One region of the Citrobacter sp. RHB25-C09 genome, then DNA from elsewhere that is predicted to be linked to it. Evidence: predicted binding sites of a transcription regulator. Region 1 holds the regulator's gene; each other region holds the start of a gene.

Region 1 (5,637 bases):
CGAGCGGGAAGCCTGCTTTAAGGCGTTCATGAACAACAACTACGTTGGCCTGGTGCTGTTTATCGGGCTGGCGATGAGTTACTGGCATCTATAAATCATTGCCCGGTGGCGCTGCGCTTACCGGGTCTACCAAACCGTAGGCCGGATAAGGCGGGAGCAGGCATCCGGCAATCCGCCATAAAAAACTGCACCTTAATCAGTTGGGTGTCCAACTTTTGGGGTGCAGTCCACATTGACCGGCTTTACTGTGCGTTACTCGCTTTGCGTCGCACTCTCGATGGTGAGGCGCACATCCGACGTAATTAACTCCGCCAGCATCTGGTACACCTTCATCGTTTCGCCCGGCTCGGCATCTCCGGTATCGCTGATGTATCCCTCATCACGCAGGGTCAGGACCAGTGAACTGAAGACCGCCTTATCGAAGAACTCCGGCGCGTTGATGCCGTGCAGCACGGACAGACGCTGCGCTACGGTGCGGCTTTCTTTCTCCAGCGTACCACGGTTGATTGACGGGTTCGCACTCAGCAGCCAGAAGGTAATGGCGTAACGCTGTAGCGTTTCGCGCGCCCCTGCCGCCAGCAGTTGCAGCGTGCGAGAATGCGCAGGGTTAATGTGCAGTTCGTCATTCTGAACGGAGATGAGTCCCTGGCGCTGCATCTCTTCGACCAGTGCATCAATAACGCCCGTCAACGCTTCGCGTTCCCAACGCAGGAACAGCTCCGCTTTCAGCATCGGATACAGTACTTCAACATGCTGCTGTAGCGCCGCGCGTGAAATATGGCGATGCTGGGTAATAATTGCCGCCATCAGCGAAGGCAGAACCAGCATGTGGGCAATGTTATTGCGATAGTAGGTCATGAGAACCGCCTGCTCGCGCGGCAGGATGATAATATCGCCAATGGTGTCTTTCTCGACTTCGAACTTGTTCATCTGCAACGCGTGATCGATGAGATCGCTGGCGCTGACGGATGGCACCGTCGAGTCAGGGGAGTACGGTACATTGCGCATCAAATCCAGATAACAGTTGAGTTGTTCTGTTAGCTGTTCACGGGTCAGCGAGCGCTGACGGGACGCCAGCAGTGCGGTACAGCACAGGTTCATGGCGTTAGCCGCACCAGCGTTGTTAATCCGCACCATGAGCTCTTCAGCGATGCCGTTCACCGTTGGCGTCAGCCAGGCAGGACGCACGGCTTCGATTGGATCGATCGACTCGCGCCATTCTGGAACGTGATGATTCAGGTATGTCATCAGCGGCATCGGTTCGCCGAAGTTAACATAGCCCTGACCCAGATTACGCAGCTTGCTCAGGCCGCGCAGCATCTGTGGCAGACTTTCTTTCTCTTTGGTCGCGCCACGCAGCTCTTTCGCATAGGTCCCCACTTCCATGACGTGCTCATAGCCGATGTAAATCGGCACAAGCGTGATCGGACGGGTGCCGCCGCGCAGCATGGCCTGGATGGTCATCGACAGGGTACCGGTTTTCGGATCCAGCAGACGGCCAGTACGTGAGCGTCCGCCCTCAACGAAGTATTCCACCGAATAACCACGGCTGAACAGTTCGCCCAGATACTCGCGGAAGACGGTGGAATAGAGCTTGTTGCCCTTAAAGGTACGGCGAATAAAGAACGCCCCCAGGCGGCGGAAGATCGGCCCGGCTGGCCAGAAGTTCAGGTTAATCCCGGCTGCAATGTGCGGGGGAACCAGACCCTGGTGATACAGGACGTAGGAGAGCAGCAGATAGTCCATATGGCTGCGGTGACACGGCACATAGACAATCTCGTGCCCGTCATGCGCCAGCTGGCGAACGCGCTCGGCGTTGTGGACGTTAATCCCCTGATACAGCCGGTTCCAGGTAAAGCCCAGAATACGGTCGGTCAGGCGAATCATCTCGTAAGAGAAGTTGGCGGCAATTTCTTCCATCAGCGCGATCGCGTTCTGCTGCGCTTTTTCGTGGGAGATTTTCTTACTGCGCGCTTCGTCTTCGACCGCGCGGGCAATCGCCTTCGAAGCTAGCAGTTTATTAAACAGATCCTGACGCGCAGGCAAACGCGGCCCCACGGCGGCCAGACGCTGACGGGCGAAGTGCATTCGCGCCACGCGAGCCAGTTTTTGAGCAATAATTTTATCGGTGCCGTGCTCGTCAGCCATACGGCGCAGCGAGACGGAAGGTGAGAAGCGCACAAAGCTGTCGCGACCCAGCCAGGAGACGGCAAAGAATTTTTGAATGCCGTTGAGCATGCGTAAAGGCGGGTTCACTTCCCCTTTTTCACGCCCGGGCGCGCGGCCAAACATCACCGATACTGGCACCATTTGCACATCCAGACTCGGATTGCTGCGGTGCAGGTCGAGATAGTTATGGAACAGCTTAATGGACTCTTCTTTCGGCGTGTAATAGGTAAAGACACGCGGTCCGCCGTGAATGAACACATAGCGCGGCAGCTGAGTGCCGTCGATCTCCAGCGGTTCTAATGGGTCGGGGAGGTCGTGCGCCAAACACTGAGCGCGCAGTGTCAACAAGTCCGCTTTGGAGTTGTACGGTAAAACGTACATAATGGGACGAGAGGTATCGAGCCCTAACTCCGGGGCAGGATCTGCCGGAATAGACTTGCTTTTTACCAGCACGCTTAATGGTAAATTCAGGATTTTATAGTAAATTCGTGGCCAGCCGGACATAAACGATGTAAAGCCTCTGGTTAATAGTGCAAATGCGCTGCAAGGATATCAGAAAGTCATGTGAATTTCTGTTGTATCCCGTCATACTTCGCGCCGCGTTGCATTAACTCAAAACATTTGAGTTAACAGGACAATGACATTGACGCCAATAATGCAAAAAGGTTCTTTTGATGGCCAATAATACCACTGGATTCACCCGAATTATCAAAGCTGCTGGCTATTCCTGGAAAGGTTTTCGCGCCGCATGGATTAACGAGGCCGCATTCCGTCAGGAAAGTCTCGCGGTCCTGGTTGCCGTGATCGTCGCCTGCTGGCTGGATGTGGATGCCATAACGCGCGTTCTGTTGATCGGCTCCGTCATGCTGGTGATGGTTGTTGAAATTCTTAACAGCGCCATTGAAGCGGTCGTTGACCGTATCGGCTCCGACTATCATGAACTCTCTGGTCGCGCGAAAGATATGGGGTCGGCAGCGGTGCTGCTCTCTATCATCATAGCGCTGATAACCTGGGGTATCCTGCTATGGTCGAATTTTCGTTAAGGATTTTTACGAGCGCGATTCCATAACGCTATAAATCTCCTGTTTAATGTGCAGTTTGTGGTTCCAAAATCGCCTTTAGCTGTATATACTCACAGCATAACTGTATATACACCCAGGGGGCGGAATGAAAGCGTTAACGGCCAGGCAACAAGAGGTGTTTGATCTCATTCGGGATCACATCAGCCAGACAGGCATGCCACCGACGCGTGCGGAAATCGCGCAGCGTTTGGGGTTCCGTTCCCCAAACGCGGCTGAAGAACATCTGAAGGCGCTGGCGCGTAAAGGTGTCATTGAGATTGTATCCGGCGCTTCTCGCGGCATTCGTTTGCTGCATGAAGAAGAGGAAGGGTTACCGCTTGTCGGTCGCGTTGCGGCGGGGGAACCCCTGCTGGCGCAGCAGCACATCGAAGGCCATTATCAGGTCGATCCTTCTCTGTTTAAACCCAATGCCGATTTTCTGCTGCGCGTTAGCGGCATGTCAATGAAAGACATTGGTATTATGGACGGCGATCTGCTGGCCGTGCATAAAACCCAGGATGTGCGTAATGGTCAGGTCGTTGTCGCCCGTATCGACGACGAAGTGACGGTAAAACGTCTGAAAAAACAGGGCAATAAAGTCGAACTGTTGCCAGAAAACAGCGAATTTAAGCCTATCGTCGTGGATCTTCGTGAGCAGAGCTTTACCATCGAAGGTTTAGCCGTTGGCGTGATCCGCAACGGTGAGTGGCTGTAATACCTCACACTCGGATAAGGCGTTTGTGCCAACATCCGACACCGAGCCCGGTGGCGCTGTGCTTACCGGGCTTACGAAATGCGTTCAAAACCTAAACACTCCTGCTCAGGCTTCTCCTCATGCCGTTCTTTGCTCCTGCTGATAAAGCCCTCTGGCGTCTCGCCTTACCCATGATCTTCTCCAATATCACGGTTCCTCTGCTGGGACTGGTGGATACTGCGGTGATTGGTCACCTGGATAGCCCGGTTTATCTGGGTGGTGTGGCTGTGGGTGCAACAGCCACTAGCTTTCTGTTTATGCTGTTGCTCTTTTTACGCATGAGCACAACTGGGCTAACGGCACAGGCGTTTGGTGCGAAGAACCCACAGGCACTGGCGCGTGCGCTGGTACAACCGCTCATCCTTGCGCTGGGGGTGGGGGCATTAATTGCGCTTTTACGCACCCCGATAATCGATCTGGCGCTGCATATTGTTGGCGGCAGCGAAGCGGTGCTGGAACAGGCAAGACGCTTCCTGGCGATTCGCTGGTTAAGTGCGCCGGCGTCGCTGGCGAATCTGGTTCTGCTCGGCTGGCTGCTGGGCGTTCAGTATGCTCGCGCGCCGGTTATCCTGTTGATTGTCGGCAATATCCTGAACATTGTTCTCGATTTATGGCTGGTGATGGGTCTGCACATGAACGTGCAGGGCGCTGCGCTGGCGACGGTCATTGCGGAATACTCCACGTTAGTGATTGGGCTGCTGATGGTGCGAAAGGTACTTCATTTGCGCGGCATAACCGCGGCTATGTTAAAGCAGGCCTGGCGCGGCCATTTTCGGCGTCTGTTAGCGCTCAATCGCGACATTATGTTGCGTTCGCTGCTGCTGCAACTCTGCTTTGGCGCGATCACCGTACTGGGTGCCAGACTGGGGAGCGATATTATCGCTGTCAACGCGGTGCTGATGACGCTGCTGACCTTCACCGCCTACGCGCTGGACGGCTTCGCCTACGCCGTAGAGGCGCATTCCGGGCAAGCCTATGGCGCACGGGACGGCAGCCAGTTGCTGGATGTCTGGCGCGCCGCCTGTCGCCAGGCAGGTGTCGTCGCACTGCTGTTTTCGCTGGTCTATCTGCTCGCAGGTGAACAGATTATTGCTCTTCTGACGTCGCTGACTGAGATTCAAATATTGGCCGATCGCTACCTGATCTGGCAGGTGATCCTGCCGTTAGTGGGCGTCTGGTGCTATCTGCTCGACGGCATGTTTATTGGTGCGACACGCGCAGCAGAAATGCGTAACAGCATGGCGGTCGCGGCCAGTGGTTTTGCGTTAACTTTACTGGCACTTCCTCTGCTCGGGAACCACGGTTTGTGGCTGGCGTTAGCCGTTTTTCTGGCGCTACGCGGGCTCTCTTTAGCCTATATCTGGCGTCGACACTGGCGTAACGGAACCTGGTTTTCGGCAACGTAACGGTTAAAAATTCCGAATAATGATTTTAAGCCGAGATTCCTGACTACACTTATCATTACGTTCAGCAGAAAAAATAGCGAAGCTGGGCGGTTTACTCTCGCTATTCACAGCCTAACGAAGAGGACTTTATGATGAATAAAGATGAAGCCGGTGGTAACTGGAAACAATTCAAAGGTAAAGTGAAAGAGCAATGGGGCAAACTGACCGATGATGATATGACGGTCATTGAAGGTAAACGTGACCAACT
Region 2 (5,637 bases), 2.0 Mb from region 1:
AATAGTACAGCGGCGGACGGACCGGTTTAACCTCTTCCACAGGCGGTTCGGGTTCTGCGACAGGCGGTTGTTCAACTTCTGGCGCCTGTTGGAAGGTAGGTTGTTGTTGATATGCTGACGGCTGCTGGAACGTGGAGTTCGGCTGATATGTCGTCTGCTGCTCGCGAACGGGTTCCTGCGGAGGCACAGGCTGCTGTTGCGGCACATAGCCATGTGGCGTTGGCGCAATTACCGGCTCCGCAGTTTGCGGCCCAGGAACTGACTGCCACTCAACGGCAGGTTGCACCGGAACAGGCTCAGCCTCAGGCGAGATTGACGTTTGCAGTAGCGGATCGACCTGCTCGGACCAGGGTTGCGTTGCCGTAACAGGCGCTACCACAGGATCAGCCACCGAATAGCCGCTCAGCAACGGATCGTATTCATCATATTCTGGCTGAGTTGCGCGATGGCCGGAAAACAGGACATCGTTAGGATCGGCCGCCACATCGTGCGCACTGTACGCAACATCGTCATCATCCATTCGTTTACCGGAAAATAACGCCGCATCGGTCTGGCGACCATGTGGATTAATAAACTTCTCGGCAACCCGCTTACGACGCGCCAGCGCACCGCGAAGAATACGCGCCCGACGGGATTCACGTTTCTCGCCATCGGCGGCTTCTTCGTACTCTTCGTCATCTTCGTATTCGTCGTCTTCCACCCACGTGTCGTCACGGCGGGTACGATTACTGGCAAAGGTTAAGAGATTAAGGAGCCAACCGCCCAGCTTTTCGGCGATGGTCACCCAGGACCAGCCGGTAAAGAGCGTCAGGCCAGCAGCCCAGACGCAAAGCAGCGTAATGGTTCCACCGCTGCTGCGAAGTAAGGGTTGCAATGTGGTACTGAGCAGACTACCGATCACCCCGCCGGAGGCGAAATACCAGATATCATCGGCGTTGATCGCGGCCAGACCGCAAGAGGTAAGAATAAGGGCCAGCACGCCGATGATCCGCAGGGAAACGGCGAAATAATCGACATAGTCGTCGCTCGCCTGATGTCGCCAGGCAAACCAACAGCCGCCAATGATGATGACTGGTATGGTGTATGCCATCACCCCGAAAATGAAGAACAGGGTATCCGCCAGCCAGGCGCCAGGCGCCCCACCCAGATTATGGATAGGCTCATGCCAGGCCGTTTGCGACCAGCTCGGATCCGAAGGGTTAAAGCTCAGCAAGGCTGCCATCAACCAGATGGCAAAAAGGGCAATAAGGATCAGCAACGCCTCCAGAAGTCGGCGCCCGCTGCTTAACTTTGTCAATGTGACTTCTTTGTCTTCAGTATATTCCTGGCTCAAAAAAGGCTCTCCAGGTTTCAGGCTTTTCCTGCCTGATGCTAAAACGGACAACAGCACCGGGTTTCCCCGGCACTGTTGCTGTATGGATTAACAGGAGTGTAATCAATATATATCGATTTTGCACCTGTTCCGTATTAGCGTGTCTTAATAACCAGACGATTACTCTGTTTGACTTCTTCCATGACCACATAAGTACGCGTGTCGTTTACGCCAGGCAGACGCAGCAGGGTTTCCCCTAACAGCTTACGGTAGGCTGACATATCCGGTACGCGTGTTTTCAACAGGTAGTCGAAATCACCGGAAACTAAATGACATTCTTGAATTTCTTCAAGTTTTTGCACAGCAGAGTTAAACTGCTCAAACACGTCCGGCGCACCACGATTCAGAGTAATCTCAACAAATACCAGAAGTGATGCATCCAGATAATGCGGGTTTAACAGAGCCGTATAGCCCTGAATGAAACCCTGTCTTTCCAGACGACGCACACGCTCAAGACAAGGCGTCGGGGAAAGTCCCACTCGTTTAGAAAGCTCGACGTTGGAAATACGCCCATCCTTTTGCAACTCATTAAGAATGTTACGATCGATGCGGTCGAGATCTTTGCCAGGGCGCTTTTTGCTATCTACCATTATTATTGTCTCTCTGTATTCCTTCCCTACTCCTGCCTGACTCTATAAACGTCATTGTCCAGAGTCGATGCCCATCACAATAGACCGTAACCGAAAGGATTTACGGCGCGCAATGCCCGGGTCTATGGTGAGAAGACCGTTGCCTGACGGCGACTATCGACATCACGAATGGCGTCTGTCCACACCATGCGTAGATTTCGCTAGTCCGGTAAACATGAGATATATATGCATGATTATGCGGCACACATATAACACTGTTTTTTTCTTCCTCATCTGTTTTCGCAAAACAGCAGGGGATTGTCAAAGTAAAACATCGATTTTTAGTACAACATGTCGGTTCTTCCAGGCGAGTGGTGCTATATCGTCATTTTATCAGCTGATAACTGCCCGATTTTCAGTAGAATTTATGATGGCGCAGCGGCAAATTTGTTATCTCATCGCCCCTGTCTATTACACAAATCGTTAACAAAATCGCCATACTCTTTTTTTACGTCGGTAAATTCCCTACAATCCTGCCCATTGTCTGCCAACAACTATGGGGATCTCATGGGCACGACCAAACACAGTAAACTGCTTATCCTGGGTTCAGGCCCTGCTGGATACACCGCGGCGGTGTATGCCGCGCGCGCAAACCTGCAACCGGTACTGATTACCGGTATGGAAAAAGGCGGCCAACTGACCACCACAACAGAAGTGGAAAACTGGCCTGGCGATCCGAGTGATTTAACCGGACCGCTGCTGATGGAACGCATGCATGAGCATGCAACGAAATTTGAAACTGAGATCATTTTTGATCACATCAATAAAGTCGATCTGCAAAACCGTCCGTTCCGTCTGACGGGCGATAGCGCGGAATACACCTGTGATGCGTTAATCATCGCGACTGGCGCTTCCGCTCGCTATCTCGGCCTTCCTTCAGAAGAGGCGTTCAAAGGACGCGGCGTTTCCGCCTGTGCGACCTGCGATGGTTTCTTCTACCGTAACCAGAAAGTCGCGGTCATTGGCGGCGGTAACACGGCAGTTGAAGAAGCGCTTTATCTGGCGAATATCGCCGCAGAAGTGCATCTGATTCACCGTCGCGACAGCTTCCGTGCGGAAAAAATCCTGATCAAGCGCCTGATGGACAAAGTTGAAAATGGCAACATTGTGCTGCACACCCATCGTACGCTTGAAGAAGTGACTGGCGACCAGATGGGGGTAACAGGTTTGCGCCTGCGCGATACGCAGAACGCCGACAACATTGAGTCGCTGGACGTTGCAGGTCTTTTCGTTGCTATCGGACACAGCCCGAATACCTCGATTTTCGAAGGTCAGCTTGAGCTGGAAAATGGCTACATCAAAGTGCAGTCCGGGATCCACGGCAACGCGACCCAGACCAGCATTCCTGGGGTATTTGCTGCTGGCGACGTGATGGACCATATTTACCGTCAGGCAATCACCTCCGCCGGTACGGGCTGTATGGCTGCACTTGACGCTGAACGGTATCTGGATGGTTTAGCCGACGCGTGTAAATAAGTTTTACAAATCAGTAACAAAAGTAAATAAGGCGACTATAGGTCGCCTTTATTTTTGCCCCGTTGTAACATTGCCGAGCCCAAAAATTCTGATAACTCACCTGCAAAGTGCGCAATGAATAAAACTCGTCAAAAAGAGCTAACCCGCTGGTTAAAACAGCAAAGCGTTATTTCCCAACGTTGGTTGATGTTTTCCCGCCTACTCGGGTTCGTGAGTGGTTTACTGATTGTCGCTCAGGCCTGGATCATGGCCCGTATTCTTAACCACATGATCATGGAGAATATTCCACGCGAGGCGCTCCTGATGCCTTTTGTTGTCCTGGTGCTGGTCTTTGTTCTTCGCGCCTGGGTCGTGTGGTTGCGTGAGCGCGTCGGCTTTCATGCCGGGCAACATATTCGTTTTGAGATCCGCCGTCAGGTGCTCGATCGCCTGCAACAGGCCGGACCGGCCTGGATCCAGGGGAAACCGGCCGGAAGTTGGGCCACTCTGGTTCTTGAGCAAATCGATGATATGCACGATTACTACGCCCGCTATTTACCCCAAATGGCGCTGGCCGTGTGCGTGCCATTGTTAATTGTCGCTGCGGTATTTCCCTCCAACTGGGCCGCCGCACTGATCCTGCTGGGCACTGCCCCGCTAATTCCGCTGTTTATGGCGATGGTCGGGATGGGCGCAGCCGATGCGAATCGGCGTAATTTCCTTGCGCTGGCGCGTCTGAGCGGGCATTTCCTCGACCGCTTGCGCGGTATGGATACCCTGCGCATATTTGGCCGGGGTGAAGCGGAAACAGAGAGCATCCGTAAAGCGTCACAAGATTTCCGCCAGCGGACAATGGAAGTTCTCCGCCTTGCCTTCTTATCTTCCGGTGTGCTGGAGTTTTTCACCTCGCTGTCAATCGCACTGGTCGCGGTATATTTTGGTTTTTCCTATCTTGGCGAACTCAATTTCGGTCATTACGGTGCCGGCGTGACGTTGGCTGCCGGCTTCCTGGCGCTCATTCTCGCCCCTGAGTTTTTCCAGCCCCTGCGTGACCTGGGGACGTTTTATCACGCTAAAGCGCAGGCGGTCGGCGCAGCAGACAGCCTGAAAACCTTTATGGAAACGCCACTCGCCCACCCGGAGCGTGGCGACGTTGAACTGTCGACCAGTGATCCCATATCAATAGAAGCCGAAGCATTGGTGATCGCCTCTCCTGAGGGCAAAACGCTGGCGGGACCACTCAACTTTACCCTTCACGCCGGGCAGCGCGCCGTGCTGGTCGGACGCAGCGGTTCCGGTAAGAGTTCTCTGTTAAACGTTCTTTCTGGTTTTCTCTCCTACCAGGGCTCACTGCGGATCAATGGCATAGAGTTGCGCGATTTATCGCCAGAATCCTGGCGGCGACATCTGTCCTGGGTGGGGCAAAATCCGCAACTCCCTGCGGCGACAATTCGGGATAATGTCCTGCTGGCGCGTCCAGATGCCACAGAACTTGAGCTGAAAACGGCCCTTGATAACGCCTGGGTCAGCGAATTTTTGCCACTGCTGCCACAGGGCGTTGATACGCCCGTCGGCGATCAGGCTGGGCGTCTTTCCGTTGGTCAGGCACAGCGTGTAGCTGTCGCCCGAGCATTGCTAAGCCCGTGTAAACTCCTTCTGCTCGATGAGCCCGCAGCGAGCCTTGACGCCCATAGCGAACAGCGCGTGATGCAGGCGCTGAAACTGGCGGCGACGCGGCAAACCACGCTGATGGTAACGCATCAACTGGAGGATCTGGCTGACTGGGACACCGTCTGGGTTATGCAGGACGGACAGATTATTGAACAGGGTTCGTACAGCGAACTCAGTGCCGCTCAGGGCGCTTTTGCGTCGCTGCTGGCTCATCGTCAGGAGGAGATTTAAATGCGTGCCTTGCTGCCTTATCTGACGCTCTATAAACGTCACAAATGGATGTTGACGTTAGGAATTGTGCTAGCGATAGCTACGCTGTTAGCCAGTATCGGTCTGTTGACGCTGTCGGGCTGGTTCCTCTCAGCCTCTGCGGTGGCCGGTTTCGCCGGGCTCTACAGCTTTAACTATATGCTGCCTGCCGCCGGGGTGCGCGGGGCTGCAATTGCCCGTACTGCCGGACGCTACTTCGAGCGGCTGGTGAGCCATGACGCCACCTTCCGCGTATTGCAA
Region 3 (5,637 bases), 2.1 Mb from region 1:
ATTGCCATTTACACCATGCTCGGAACGTCGCTTTATGCACTGTGGTATCAACAACCGCTTCTGCTGCTGGCCGGAGCCATTTGGTACAACGGGCTTACGCTTACCGGGCATCTGCTGTTCCCCATTCGCCCGCTTCAGGACAACCTGGCGCGCAGCTATGAGCAACTCGCACACTATCTTGAACTCAAATCGCGGCTGTTTGATCCGGATATAGAAGATGAAAGCCAGGCGCCGCTTTACGATCTCGCGCTGGCGAATGGGCAACTCATGGCCACGCTGAACCAGACCAAGGTTTCACTCCTTTCGCGTCTGCGCGGCGACCGTGGACAGCGGGGTACGCGACGTACCCTGCACTATTACTTCGTGGCGCAGGACATTCACGAGCGGGCAAGCTCTTCGCATATTCAGTATCAGACGCTGCGCGAGCATTTTCGGCACAGCGATGTGATGTTTCGCTTCCAGCGGCTGATGTCGATGCAGGGCCAGGCATGTCTGAAACTGTCACGCTGTATTTTGCTGCGTACGCCCTATCAGCACGATCCTCATTTTGAACGCGCCTTTACCCATCTTGATGCTGCGCTTGAGAGAATGCGAGCCAGTGGGGCTTGCGCAGATTTACTTAAAACACTGGGTTTTTTGCTGGCAAATTTACGGGCTATCGATGCGCAGTTGGCTACCATTGAATCCGAACAGGCGCAGGCCCTGCCGCGAAACGATTCGGAGGATCAACTGGCGGATGACAGCCCGCATGGTTTTAGTGATATCTGGCTGCGACTGAGTCGTAACTTCACGCCGGAATCAGCGCTCTTTCGCCATGCGGTAAGAATGTCATTGGTGCTGTGCGTCGGCTACGCAATCATCCAGATAACCGGGATGCATCACGGTTATTGGATCCTGCTGACAAGCCTGTTTGTCTGCCAGCCAAACTACAACGCTACGCGGCACCGTCTGGCGCTAAGGATCATCGGTACGCTGCTCGGGGTAGCCATTGGAATCCCCATTTTATGGTTTGTTCCGTCGCTGGAAGGCCAGCTGATTTTATTGGTGATCACCGGGGTGCTGTTTTTCGCGTTTCGTAATGTTCAGTATGCCCATGCCACCATGTTTATTACCCTGCTGGTGCTGCTTTGCTTTAATTTGCTTGGCGAAGGTTTCGAAGTCGCCCTGCCGCGCGTGATTGACACGCTGATTGGTTGCGCTATCGCCTGGGCTGCAGTCAGTTTTATCTGGCCTGACTGGCGTTTTCGTAATCTTCCTCGCGTATTGCAGAGGGCGACAGATGCCAACTGCCGCTATCTGGACGCCATTCTTGAGCAATACCATCAGGGACGTGACAATCGACTGGCATACCGCATTGCTCGCCGGGATGCGCATAATCGCGATGCCGAACTGGCTTCCGTGGTGTCGAATATGTCCAGCGAACCCGATGTCACCGCTCAAACTCGTGAAGCCGCATTTCGACTGCTCTGCCTCAACCATACGTTTACCAGCTATATTTCTGCGCTGGGCGCACATCGCGAAAAACTCAGCAATCCGGATGTACTGGCGTTGTTAGACGATGCCGTATGTTATGTCGATGATGCGCTTCACCATCTTCCCGCCGATGAACAACGTGTACAGGAGGCGCTGTCAGCGTTGAAACTGCGTATCCAGCAGCTTGAACCCCGCCCCGACAGCAAAGAACCGCTCGTTATTCAGCAGGTTGGCTTGTTGGTTGCCCTGCTTCCAGAGATCGGCAGGCTCCAGCACGTCATCACAGAATCTTCACCTGAAAAACCGGGTCTTGCGAAAGCGATTTGACCCACTCAGCAAGCTCCTAGCGGCGCAACGCCGGGAGCGCCGCCTCATGGGTACCATTAATCGCGCCTTCGAGGATGTAGAGAACTTTTTCGGTAATCGATTTATTTGCCTGTCGAAGCCGTAACCAACACATTTTCGCGCCCAGTATTTTCAAAGTACGAACATCGTTAATTCCGGCTTCATTTAGCAAGCTCTCCAGATGAAATGTCATGTTGGGGAGGTCTTTTAGTCGGTGCCGCGAGCCACGACTATGCTTTTCCATCTTTGCCGCATCGAGTGAATATTGGGATAGCTCGATCAACTGCGGCTGATCGCACCACAGCTTTTCGTCGACCTGATAATAGTTAAGCATGACCGGACGTCCACGCTTCATCAATGTCAACCAGACAGGTCTATGCTTCACACAGTACAGTACACTTTGCTCACAAGCACGAAGGTAAAGCTCCCCTTTATCGACCATGGCAAATACCGTCTCTTCGATTGTCAGACTGTAGCTACCGAAGAGCGACCGGTAGCGGATCGTCCCCAGTGAAGATAAATATTCCTGTGATTTATAGATCCTTTCATAGGAGTGTACTTTCATAAAATTCCCTTTTAAATCATAAACTAAATAAATGATTTGCCGTCACGGATCCGTTAAAGACGAACATAGGCAAGTTATTCCTATGGGGCAAGTTGTATTTCGTTATTACCGCTACATCGAATAAAAATTGCGAGTCTGTTTCCGAAAATAAAGTTGATCTTTCACTACGGCAGGGTTACTGTACATACATACAGTAACTCACAGGGCTGGATTGATTATGTACACTTCAGGCTATGCAAATCGTTCTTCGTCATTCTCTTCCACATCAAGCAGCATTGCGCGCGTCTCATCAGAGAACGCTACCGCCGGGCTTATCAGTGAAGTGGTCTATCGCGAAGACCAGCCCATGATGACGCAGTTACTGTTGTTACCGCTTCTGCAACAGTTAGGGCAACAGTCTCGCTGGCAGCTTTGGCTGACCCCGCAGCAAAAGTTGAGCCGCGAATGGGTGCAGTCTGCCGGGTTGCCATTAACGAAGGTGATGCAGATTAATCAACTCGCACCCTGCGATACGCTTGAATCCATGGTTCGCGCGTTACGAACAGGAAACTACAGCGTGGTGATTGGTTGGCTGGCAGAAGAGTTAACCGAGGAAGAGCATGCTGAGCTGGTAAAAGCCGCCGATGAAGGTAGCGCGATGGGTTTTATCATGCGTCCTGTTAGCGCACATGCTCATGCCACGAGACACCAGACTGGGCTAAAAATTCATTCGAATTTGTATCATTGAGTAAAATTAGGAATTATCCTGGAATTATTTTTCGCCTCACAGTGATGCATTGAGGCTCAACGAGTTTTTCCGAAGAACGCTTGTCAGAAGCGGTCTGCGAGAAGTTTGCCGGATAATTCCGATGCGGCGAATGTTAAATATTATGTATACAAGCTTTTTTTTTTCATATGCCTGACAGACTTCACACTTGTAAGTTTTCAACTACGTTGTAGACTTTACATCGCCAGGGGTGCTCGGTGTAAGCCGCAGATATCGGTAGAGTAACTATTGAACAAGTCCCCCGGTGAAGGATTTAACCGTGTTATCTCGTTGGAGATATTCATGGCGTATTTTGGATGATAACGAGGCGCAAAAAATGAAAAAGACAGCTATCGCGATTGCAGTGGCACTGGCTGGTTTCGCTACCGTAGCGCAGGCCGCTCCGAAAGATAACACCTGGTACACTGGTGCTAAACTGGGCTGGTCCCAGTACCATGACACTGGTTTCATTCCTAACAATGGTCCGACCCACGAAAACCAACTGGGTGCAGGTGCTTTTGGTGGTTACCAGGTTAACCCGTATGTTGGCTTTGAAATGGGTTACGACTGGTTAGGTCGTATGCCGTACAAAGGCGACAACATCAATGGCGCTTTCAAAGCTCAGGGCGTTCAGCTGACCGCTAAACTGGGTTACCCAATCACTGACGATCTGGACATCTACACTCGTCTGGGTGGTATGGTTTGGCGTGCAGACACCAAGGCTAACGTTCCTGGTGGCGCATCCTTTAAAGACCACGACACTGGCGTATCTCCAGTATTCGCTGGTGGTGTTGAGTGGGCAGTTACCCGCGACATCGCTACCCGTCTGGAATACCAGTGGACCAACAACATCGGTGACGCTAACACCATCGGTACTCGCCCAGACAACGGTCTGCTGAGTGTTGGTGTTTCTTACCGTTTCGGCCAGCAGGAAGAAGCTGCTCCGATCGCTCCGGCTCCGGCTCCGGCTCCAGAAGTACAGACCAAGCACTTCACTCTGAAGTCTGACGTTCTGTTCAACTTCAACAAAGCCACTCTGAAACCAGAAGGCCAGCAGGCTCTGGATCAGATGTACAGCCAGCTGAGCAACCTGGATCCGAAAGACGGTTCCGTAGTGGTTCTGGGCTTCACTGACCGCATCGGTTCTGACGCTTACAACCAGGGTCTGTCTGAGAAACGTGCTCAGTCTGTTGTTGATTACCTGATCTCTAAAGGTATCCCGGCTGACAAAATCTCTGCACGTGGCATGGGCGAATCCAACCCGGTTACCGGTAGCACCTGTGACAACGTGAAAGCTCGCGCTGCACTGATCGACTGCCTGGCTCCGGATCGTCGCGTTGAGATCGAAGTTAAAGGTATCAAAGACGTTGTAACTCAGCCGCAGGCTTAAGTTCCCGTCTAATAAAAAACCCCGCGATGCGGGGTTTTTTTTCGTCTGTATATACCGCCAAAGATGAGAGGACGAAAAAGAACTACTCCTTCCCAAGCAATGCCTGCAAATCCTGCTTCAGCGAAGACATCTTGTTGGCATATTTTTCTTTATTCTCAGCGTCTTCAATCAGCTGCACGATCGTTTCTGACAGCGTTTTTCCGCGCCGCTGTGCCAGTCCTGCCAGACGCTGCCAGACAATGAATTCGAGATCGATAGACTTCTTGCGGGTATGCTGATGCTCAGCATTAAAGTGCCGCTTGCGTCTTGCGCGTATCGTTTGTTTCATCCGGTTTTGTAGCGCCGGATTCATATGTTCTTCAATCCAGACGTTAACCCGGACCGGTTCATTTTCGAGCGTGAGTAATAAATCCACGACTTCCTGGGCCGCACTGGCTTCCACATAGCGGGTGATCAATTCACCTTCGCGATGCTTCTTTACCAGATACTTCCACTTCCAACCGCTTTCAAGATTCTCAAGTTGTTGATATTTCATAGCGATCTCAATGTTACCGTGTCACTACTATCAGAATATCAGCTTTTTCGATAACTGAAGAAAATAATCTTCAGCCTGTGAGCAACCCGGCACCCTTCTAATCGTTTACACACGCATTACAGGTGTTAAGCGAGGCTGGTTACGGTATAATTGCGTCTTTTACAACAGACTAAAAAACAGCGACTTTGACCATTACGAAACTTGCATGGCGTGATCTGGTTCCTGATACCGAAAGCTTTCAGGAAATATTTGCACAGCCACACGTTACTGACGAAAACAACACCTTACTCAGTGATACTCAACCCCGTCTGCAATTTGCTCTTGAGCAACTGTTGCAGCCCAGGGCGTCGTCTCCCTTTATGCTGGCCAAAGCCCCAGAGGAGCTTGAGTATCTCACGCTTCTTGCCGAAGCCGCCCGTGGTCTGCACCATGATGCGGGTCAACTGACAGGAGGGCACTACGAGGTTTCCGGTCATACAATCCGCTATCGCGATGCAGAACGTCCCGAAGATAATTTTGCAACCTCAACGCAGGTTGTCATCGCTGACTGGGTAGAGGCTGAACAACTGTTTGGCTGCCTGCGT
Region 4 (5,637 bases), 430 kb from region 1:
TTGGCGAAGATAATCATCACCAGAATCACGCCAATCAGGCCGCCGTGGAAGGACATACCGCCGTCCCAGACGCGGAACAGGTAAAGTGGGTTATCGAGGAACAGAGGGAAATTATAGAACAGGACGTAGCCAATACGGCCACCGAGGAACACCCCGAGGAAACCTGCATAAAGTAAGTTTTCAACTTCATTTTTGGTCCAGCCGCTGCCCGGGCGATTAGCGCGGCGCGTCGCCAGCCACATCGCGAAAATAAAGCCTACCAGATACATTAAGCCGTACCAGTGAAGCGCGACGGGTCCAACTGAAAAAATGACCGGATCGAAGTCCGGAAAATGCAGATAGCTACTGGTCATCTGTCACCACAAATTCTTGTTATTTCGCTGAATAGCCTCAGCGAGCGATATCCACGCCCATACGTTCCAGGCGCGCCAAAGGAGCGAATGATAGCATAAGGGGCGCATGGCGGTTGAATCCGGTTGTAAAAGAAGTGTATAGGCCTGAGCCATTTTGCCGGATAGCGGCGTAAACGCCGTATCCGGCCTACAACTGCGCACCCCGTAGGTCGGGCAAGCGAAGCGCCCCCGACAATTTGCCAATTATAACCCGCCGCGAATTAGCCCGCCCATACCGCGTCGCTCCATAAACGCCGCCACCTGGTGGCGCACCTCTGTGGCCAGTTGCGCCTCAAGACTGCGTTGAGCGAGCGTTTTGGCCTCTTCATAATCAATATGGCGAAGCAGGTATTTCACACGCGCAACCGAACGGCCGTTCATCGAAAGATGACGGAACCCCATCCCAATCAGGAGTGCTACGCACATCGGATCGCCGGCCATTTCACCACACAGACGCAGGTCGATGCCGCTTCGTTCCGACTCCTGCACAATCATTGACAGCGCCCGTAACATGCCGGGATGCAAGCTGTCGTAGATACTGGCGACGCGGGTGTTGTTACGATCCACCGCCAGGATGTATTGCGTCAGGTCGTTCGTGCCAACCGAAATAAAATCGATGCGATTCGCCAGGTGCGGCAACATAAACACCATTGACGGGACTTCCAGCATGACGCCGATGCGCGGTTTTGGGATCGCGTAACCGATCATCTCTTCCACTTCGCGTCCGGCGCGTTCGATCAGCCGTCGTGCTTCGTCGACCTCATCGATGCTGGTCACCATTGGCAGGAGAATGCTCAGGTTGCCTGTCGCCGCGTTGGCGCGCAGCATTGCACGCACCTGGATCAGAAAGATCTCCGGCTGATCGAGGGTGATGCGGATCCCGCGCCACCCCAGGCAGGGGTTCTCTTCGCTGATCGGCATGTAAGGCAGTTGCTTGTCAGCACCGACGTCCAGGGTACGTAAGGTCACAGGCTTGTCGTTGAACATCTGCAACATGCCCTGATATTGCGCCACCTGCTCCTCTTCAGAAGGAAAACCGCTTTGTAGCATGAAGGGAATTTCTGTGCGGTACAGGCCAATGCCGTCAATACGGCTACCTAATTTCTCTTCATGCTCCGGACTCAGACCCGCATTGAGCATGACCTTCACCCGCTCGCCGCTTTTCAACTGCGCAGGCAAGTTAACGTCATCTTCCGCCAGACGACTCAGCTCATTCTCTTCGCTGATAAGCCGCTGATATTCCTGGATCAGAACCGGCTCAGGGTCAACTAATAGCTCGCCACGGTAACCATCGACCACCAGCGTCCGACGATGCAGCACCGACGGCTGAATGTCGGCACCCATTACGGTGGGGATCCCCATCGCGCGAACCATGATCGCCGCGTGGGAGTTCGCCGCCCCGTCGCGAACCACTACGCCCGCCAGTCGGTCTTGAGGCAGTTCCGCAAGCGTAGTTGCGGAGAGTTCATCAGCAACAAGAATGAAACGCTCCGGCCAGGCATTAGGCCCCTGGACAGCATCATCAAGATGAAACAGTAAGCGTTGACCCAGCGCGCGTAAATCACCTGCACGTTCCTTGAGGTAGCTATCGCTGAGCGCGGCAAACTGTTCGGCAAACTTTTCGATGATGGTCTTCACCGCCCACTCCGCCACCGAGCCGTTATCAACTTCTGCAAACAACTCGCGGCGTAAACGCGCATCGGAAAGCAAGTGAGAGTAGAGGTCGAAGATAGCCGCCGTCTCTTTTTGTGCACCAGCGGCAAAACGCTTGCTGTAACGACGAAATTCGTTCGCCGCCTCTTCCAGCGCTCCGGTCAGTCGCTCACGCTCCTGCGCGGTATCCAGCGTGGAGGCCTGATAAACCTGCTCCATCAGCGGCAGCGTTGCATCCTGCCAGCCTTCCGCAATCGCCACGCCCGGTGCCGCTGGCAGCGCACGGATCCGCGTCTGACGATACTGCCCAAACAGCGCAGTCAACTGAGATTGCGAGAGAATCGCGGCCATCTGGGTGGCGAGCGTTACGAGGAAAGACTCTTCGCTTTCATCGTACTGACGCAGTTCGCGCTGCTGGACCACCAGCACGCCGAGCAACTGACGTCGCTGAATAATCGGCACGCCGAGGAATGCACGGAAGCGCTCTTCTTTTACGGAAGGAATGTATTTAAAGCTGGGATGCTTTTGCGCATCCGCGAGGTTGATGGGTTCCGCCAGTCTGCCAACCAGACCGACGATACCTTCATCAAATGCGAGCGCCACGGTACGACCACGCGGTTTTTTTAGCCCCCGGGTCGCCATGAGGTAATAACAACGTCGGTCATGATCGGCCAGATAGACCGAGCAGACCTCAGTATCCATCGCAAGACAGATGTCAGTGACCAGAATATTCAGCGCTTCATTAAGACGCGGAGCACTGGCCACCTTTTCGACTATTTCGCGCAGGCGGGTGAGCATAATTTGCGTGACTTAACCTCTTTTACGTCGATAGGCAGGTGCGTTTTGCGGCTTCGGTGTCGTTTCCGAAAGCGCCATCACAACACCTGCAAATTCTTTCATCACCCTACGGTAGACATCGCGTTTAAACGATACCACTTGTCGAACCGGGTACCAGTAACTCACCCAGCGCCAACCATCAAATTCAGGAGTGCTGCTGGTTTGCATATTGATTTCTGCGTCGCCGCTCATCAGTTGCAAAAGAAACCATTTTTGTTTCTGGCCGATACAAACCGGCTTCGTGTCCCAACGCACCAAACGTTTTGGTAACTTGTAACGCAACCAGTTGCGTGTAGAGGCAAGGATCCGCACATCTTTACGGCTTAACCCTACTTCTTCAAACAGTTCCCGGTACATCGCCTGTTCTGCTGACTCTCCTGGGTTTATCCCACCTTGGGGAAATTGCCAGGAGTGCTGACCAAATCGCCGGGCCCACATGACCTGCCCCTGGCGATTACAAATTACGATACCTACATTTGGGCGGTAGCCATCGTCATCAATCACCGGACTACCTCAACATAAACCTGATATATGAATGATTGTTTCACACTCCTGACAGACGGTAAACCACTCTGTTAGCGACGCGTACCTCTAATAACAATTGAATAACTCACAGTTAATGACAAAGTTATAAACAGCAACTCACCCATTTGGGCGATTTTATTCACCTTTTCTGTGGATAGAGTTGTGCAGAAGTATGGAATTACTCTGGGAAAACCTTTTCAGGCATAAATAATTACGTTTTTCGGGATGTAAAATAATTTCTGTTTTTCATAATCTTAACGAAGAATTTTGCGAGTACGAACGCAAAAAAGTGATAGCCATCACATAGAGGATCAACGGGCTGATGAAAGATCGAACAGCGCCGGTTTTATCCACAGATTGTGCCAATAAGTTAGGCACTTTTTGTGCGAATATTCGATATTCCTCGCACGTCAAGGCTGTAAATGGAAACAGTAGTCGTGGTTTTTCACAGTTATCCCATCTTTCTGTGGATAACATGGTGTAAGATCCTGTTCATTTTCAGTGACCAGAAATGGAAAACCCGTTGTGGCGTTGCGCAATTCGAAGCTTCAAAAATTAAAAATCAATAAAAATCATGGCATTGAATAAGCCATGTGGAAAACGCTAAACTTCTTTTATGCGGTATAAGATCGCTGTTCATTTTTTCTACTAAGGTATGACGCAATGTCCGGACTGCATCCGTTACGCTTTCCCCCTGAATCTGAAGCCCTTTTGCTCCACCAGGCGCAGCAGCTTTCCGGCTACACATTAGGCGAACTGGCAACGCTTGCGGGTATCGCCACGCCAAAAGATTTAAAGCGGGATAAGGGCTGGATTGGCGTTTTACTTGAAATCTGGCTTGGCGCCAGCGCCGGAAGTAAGCCGGAACAGGACTTCGCGGCATTAGGCGTTGAGTTAAAAACTATTCCTGTGGATAGTCTGGGACGCCCGCAGGAGACAACCTTTGTTTGCGTCGCGCCGTTAACGGGCAACAGCGGGGTCACGTGGGAAACCAGCCATGTGCGACATAAGCTTAAGCGGGTGCTGTGGATCCCCGTGGAAGGCGATCGCAGTATTCCCCTCGCACAGCGGCGAGTTGGGACGCCCGTACTCTGGAGCCCAAACGAGGAAGAAGATCGCCAATTGCGTCTCGACTGGGAAGAGCTCATGGATATGATCGTCTTAGGCCAGGTTGAGCGGATTACCGCACGGCATGGCGAATTTTTACAACTGCGACCGAAGGCGGCCAATGCCAAAGCGCTGACAGAAGCGATTGGCGCACAGGGCGAGTCAATCCTGACGCTGCCGCGTGGTTTTTATCTGAAAAAGAACTTCACCCGTGCGCTTCTGGAACGCCATTTCTTGTTACAGCCCTCATAGCGCCTGATGGGGTGCCGGTAAGACTTTGACCCACCGCGCGGGAAGCATATAATTACCGCTTCATTTTTTTGCAGGACTTTGTTCAATGTTATTTGCATGGGTAACCGATCCTAACGCCTGGCTTGCGCTCGGAACGCTGACGCTCCTGGAGATCGTTCTTGGGATCGATAATATTATTTTTCTCTCTTTGGTCGTGGCAAAACTGCCGACAGCACAGCGCGCGCATGCCCGTCGCCTGGGGCTGGCCGGTGCAATGATCATGCGTCTGGCGCTGCTGGCGTCAATCGCCTGGGTGATCCGTCTGACCAATCCGCTGTTTGAGATCTTTGGCGAGGCGATATCGGCGCGCGATCTGATCTTGCTCCTCGGTGGACTGTTCCTGATCTGGAAAGCCAGTAAGGAAATTCACGAATCCATAGAAGGTGAAGAGGAAGGATTAAAAACGCGTGTTTCCTCCTTCCTCGGGGCAATTGTGCAAATTATGCTGCTGGACATCATCTTCAGTCTCGACTCGGTGATCACCGCTGTCGGTCTGTCGGATCATCTGTTCATTATGATGGCCGCGGTGGTGATTGCCGTCGGCGTGATGATGTTTGCGGCGCGGCCAATCGGTGAATTCGTAGACCGACATCCTTCCGTTAAAATGTTGGCGCTTTCCTTCCTGATTCTGGTGGGTTTTACCCTGATACTGGAAAGTTTCGACGTTCATGTACCGAAAGGTTATATCTATTTCGCGATGTTCTTCTCCATCGCCGTAGAAAGCCTGAACCTGCTGCGCAATAAAAAGAACCCGTTGTAACCTTTGGCTCCGCTCCCTGTCGGGAGCGGGTCTTCCCGCATTGGCTTCACAGATTAAGATTTTCCTGCTTTT

What was found. Region 1 encodes LexA, which represses DNA repair genes until DNA is damaged. Its sites were predicted from a motif close to TNCTGTATGTACATACAGNA; they were not measured.
Region 2: HVY19_RS07655 (DNA translocase FtsK 4TM domain-containing protein) is a predicted target of LexA. The motif match lies at 1,410-1,429, and genes of this name have one in related genera.
Region 3: sulA (SOS-induced cell division inhibitor SulA) is a predicted target of LexA. The motif match lies at 2,560-2,579, and genes of this name have one in related genera.
Region 4: mutH (DNA mismatch repair endonuclease MutH) is a predicted target of LexA. The motif match lies at 3,822-3,841, and genes of this name have one in related genera.

Annotation. Positions count from the first base shown of each region.
Region 1 is NZ_CP057483.1:4,003,860-4,009,496, reverse strand. It holds gene ubiA (4-hydroxybenzoate octaprenyltransferase) at 1-94, shown strand, start outside; gene plsB (glycerol-3-phosphate 1-O-acyltransferase PlsB) at 253-2,673, opposite strand; gene HVY19_RS18960 (diacylglycerol kinase) at 2,844-3,212, shown strand; gene lexA (transcriptional repressor LexA) at 3,337-3,945, shown strand; gene dinF (MATE family efflux transporter DinF) at 4,065-5,390, shown strand; gene HVY19_RS18945 (CsbD family protein) at 5,522-5,637, shown strand, end outside.
Region 2 is NZ_CP057483.1:1,641,193-1,646,829, reverse strand. It holds gene HVY19_RS07655 (DNA translocase FtsK 4TM domain-containing protein) at 1-1,333, opposite strand, end outside; gene lrp (leucine-responsive transcriptional regulator Lrp) at 1,468-1,962, opposite strand; gene trxB (thioredoxin-disulfide reductase) at 2,509-3,477, shown strand; gene cydD (cysteine/glutathione ABC transporter permease/ATP-binding protein CydD) at 3,592-5,358, shown strand; gene cydC (cysteine/glutathione ABC transporter ATP-binding protein/permease CydC) at 5,359-5,637, shown strand, end outside.
Region 3 is NZ_CP057483.1:1,720,703-1,726,339, reverse strand. It holds gene yccS (YccS family putative transporter) at 1-1,800, shown strand, start outside; gene HVY19_RS07955 (TfoX/Sxy family DNA transformation protein) at 1,817-2,383, opposite strand; gene sulA (SOS-induced cell division inhibitor SulA) at 2,601-3,110, shown strand; gene ompA (porin OmpA) at 3,466-4,518, shown strand; gene matP (macrodomain Ter protein MatP) at 4,601-5,053, opposite strand; gene HVY19_RS07935 (Lon protease family protein) at 5,239-5,637, shown strand, end outside.
Region 4 is NZ_CP057483.1:3,578,361-3,583,997, forward strand. It holds gene lgt (prolipoprotein diacylglyceryl transferase) at 1-353, opposite strand, end outside; gene ptsP (phosphoenolpyruvate--protein phosphotransferase) at 597-2,843, opposite strand; gene rppH (RNA pyrophosphohydrolase) at 2,856-3,386, opposite strand; gene mutH (DNA mismatch repair endonuclease MutH) at 4,071-4,766, shown strand; gene HVY19_RS16925 (TerC family protein) at 4,852-5,565, shown strand.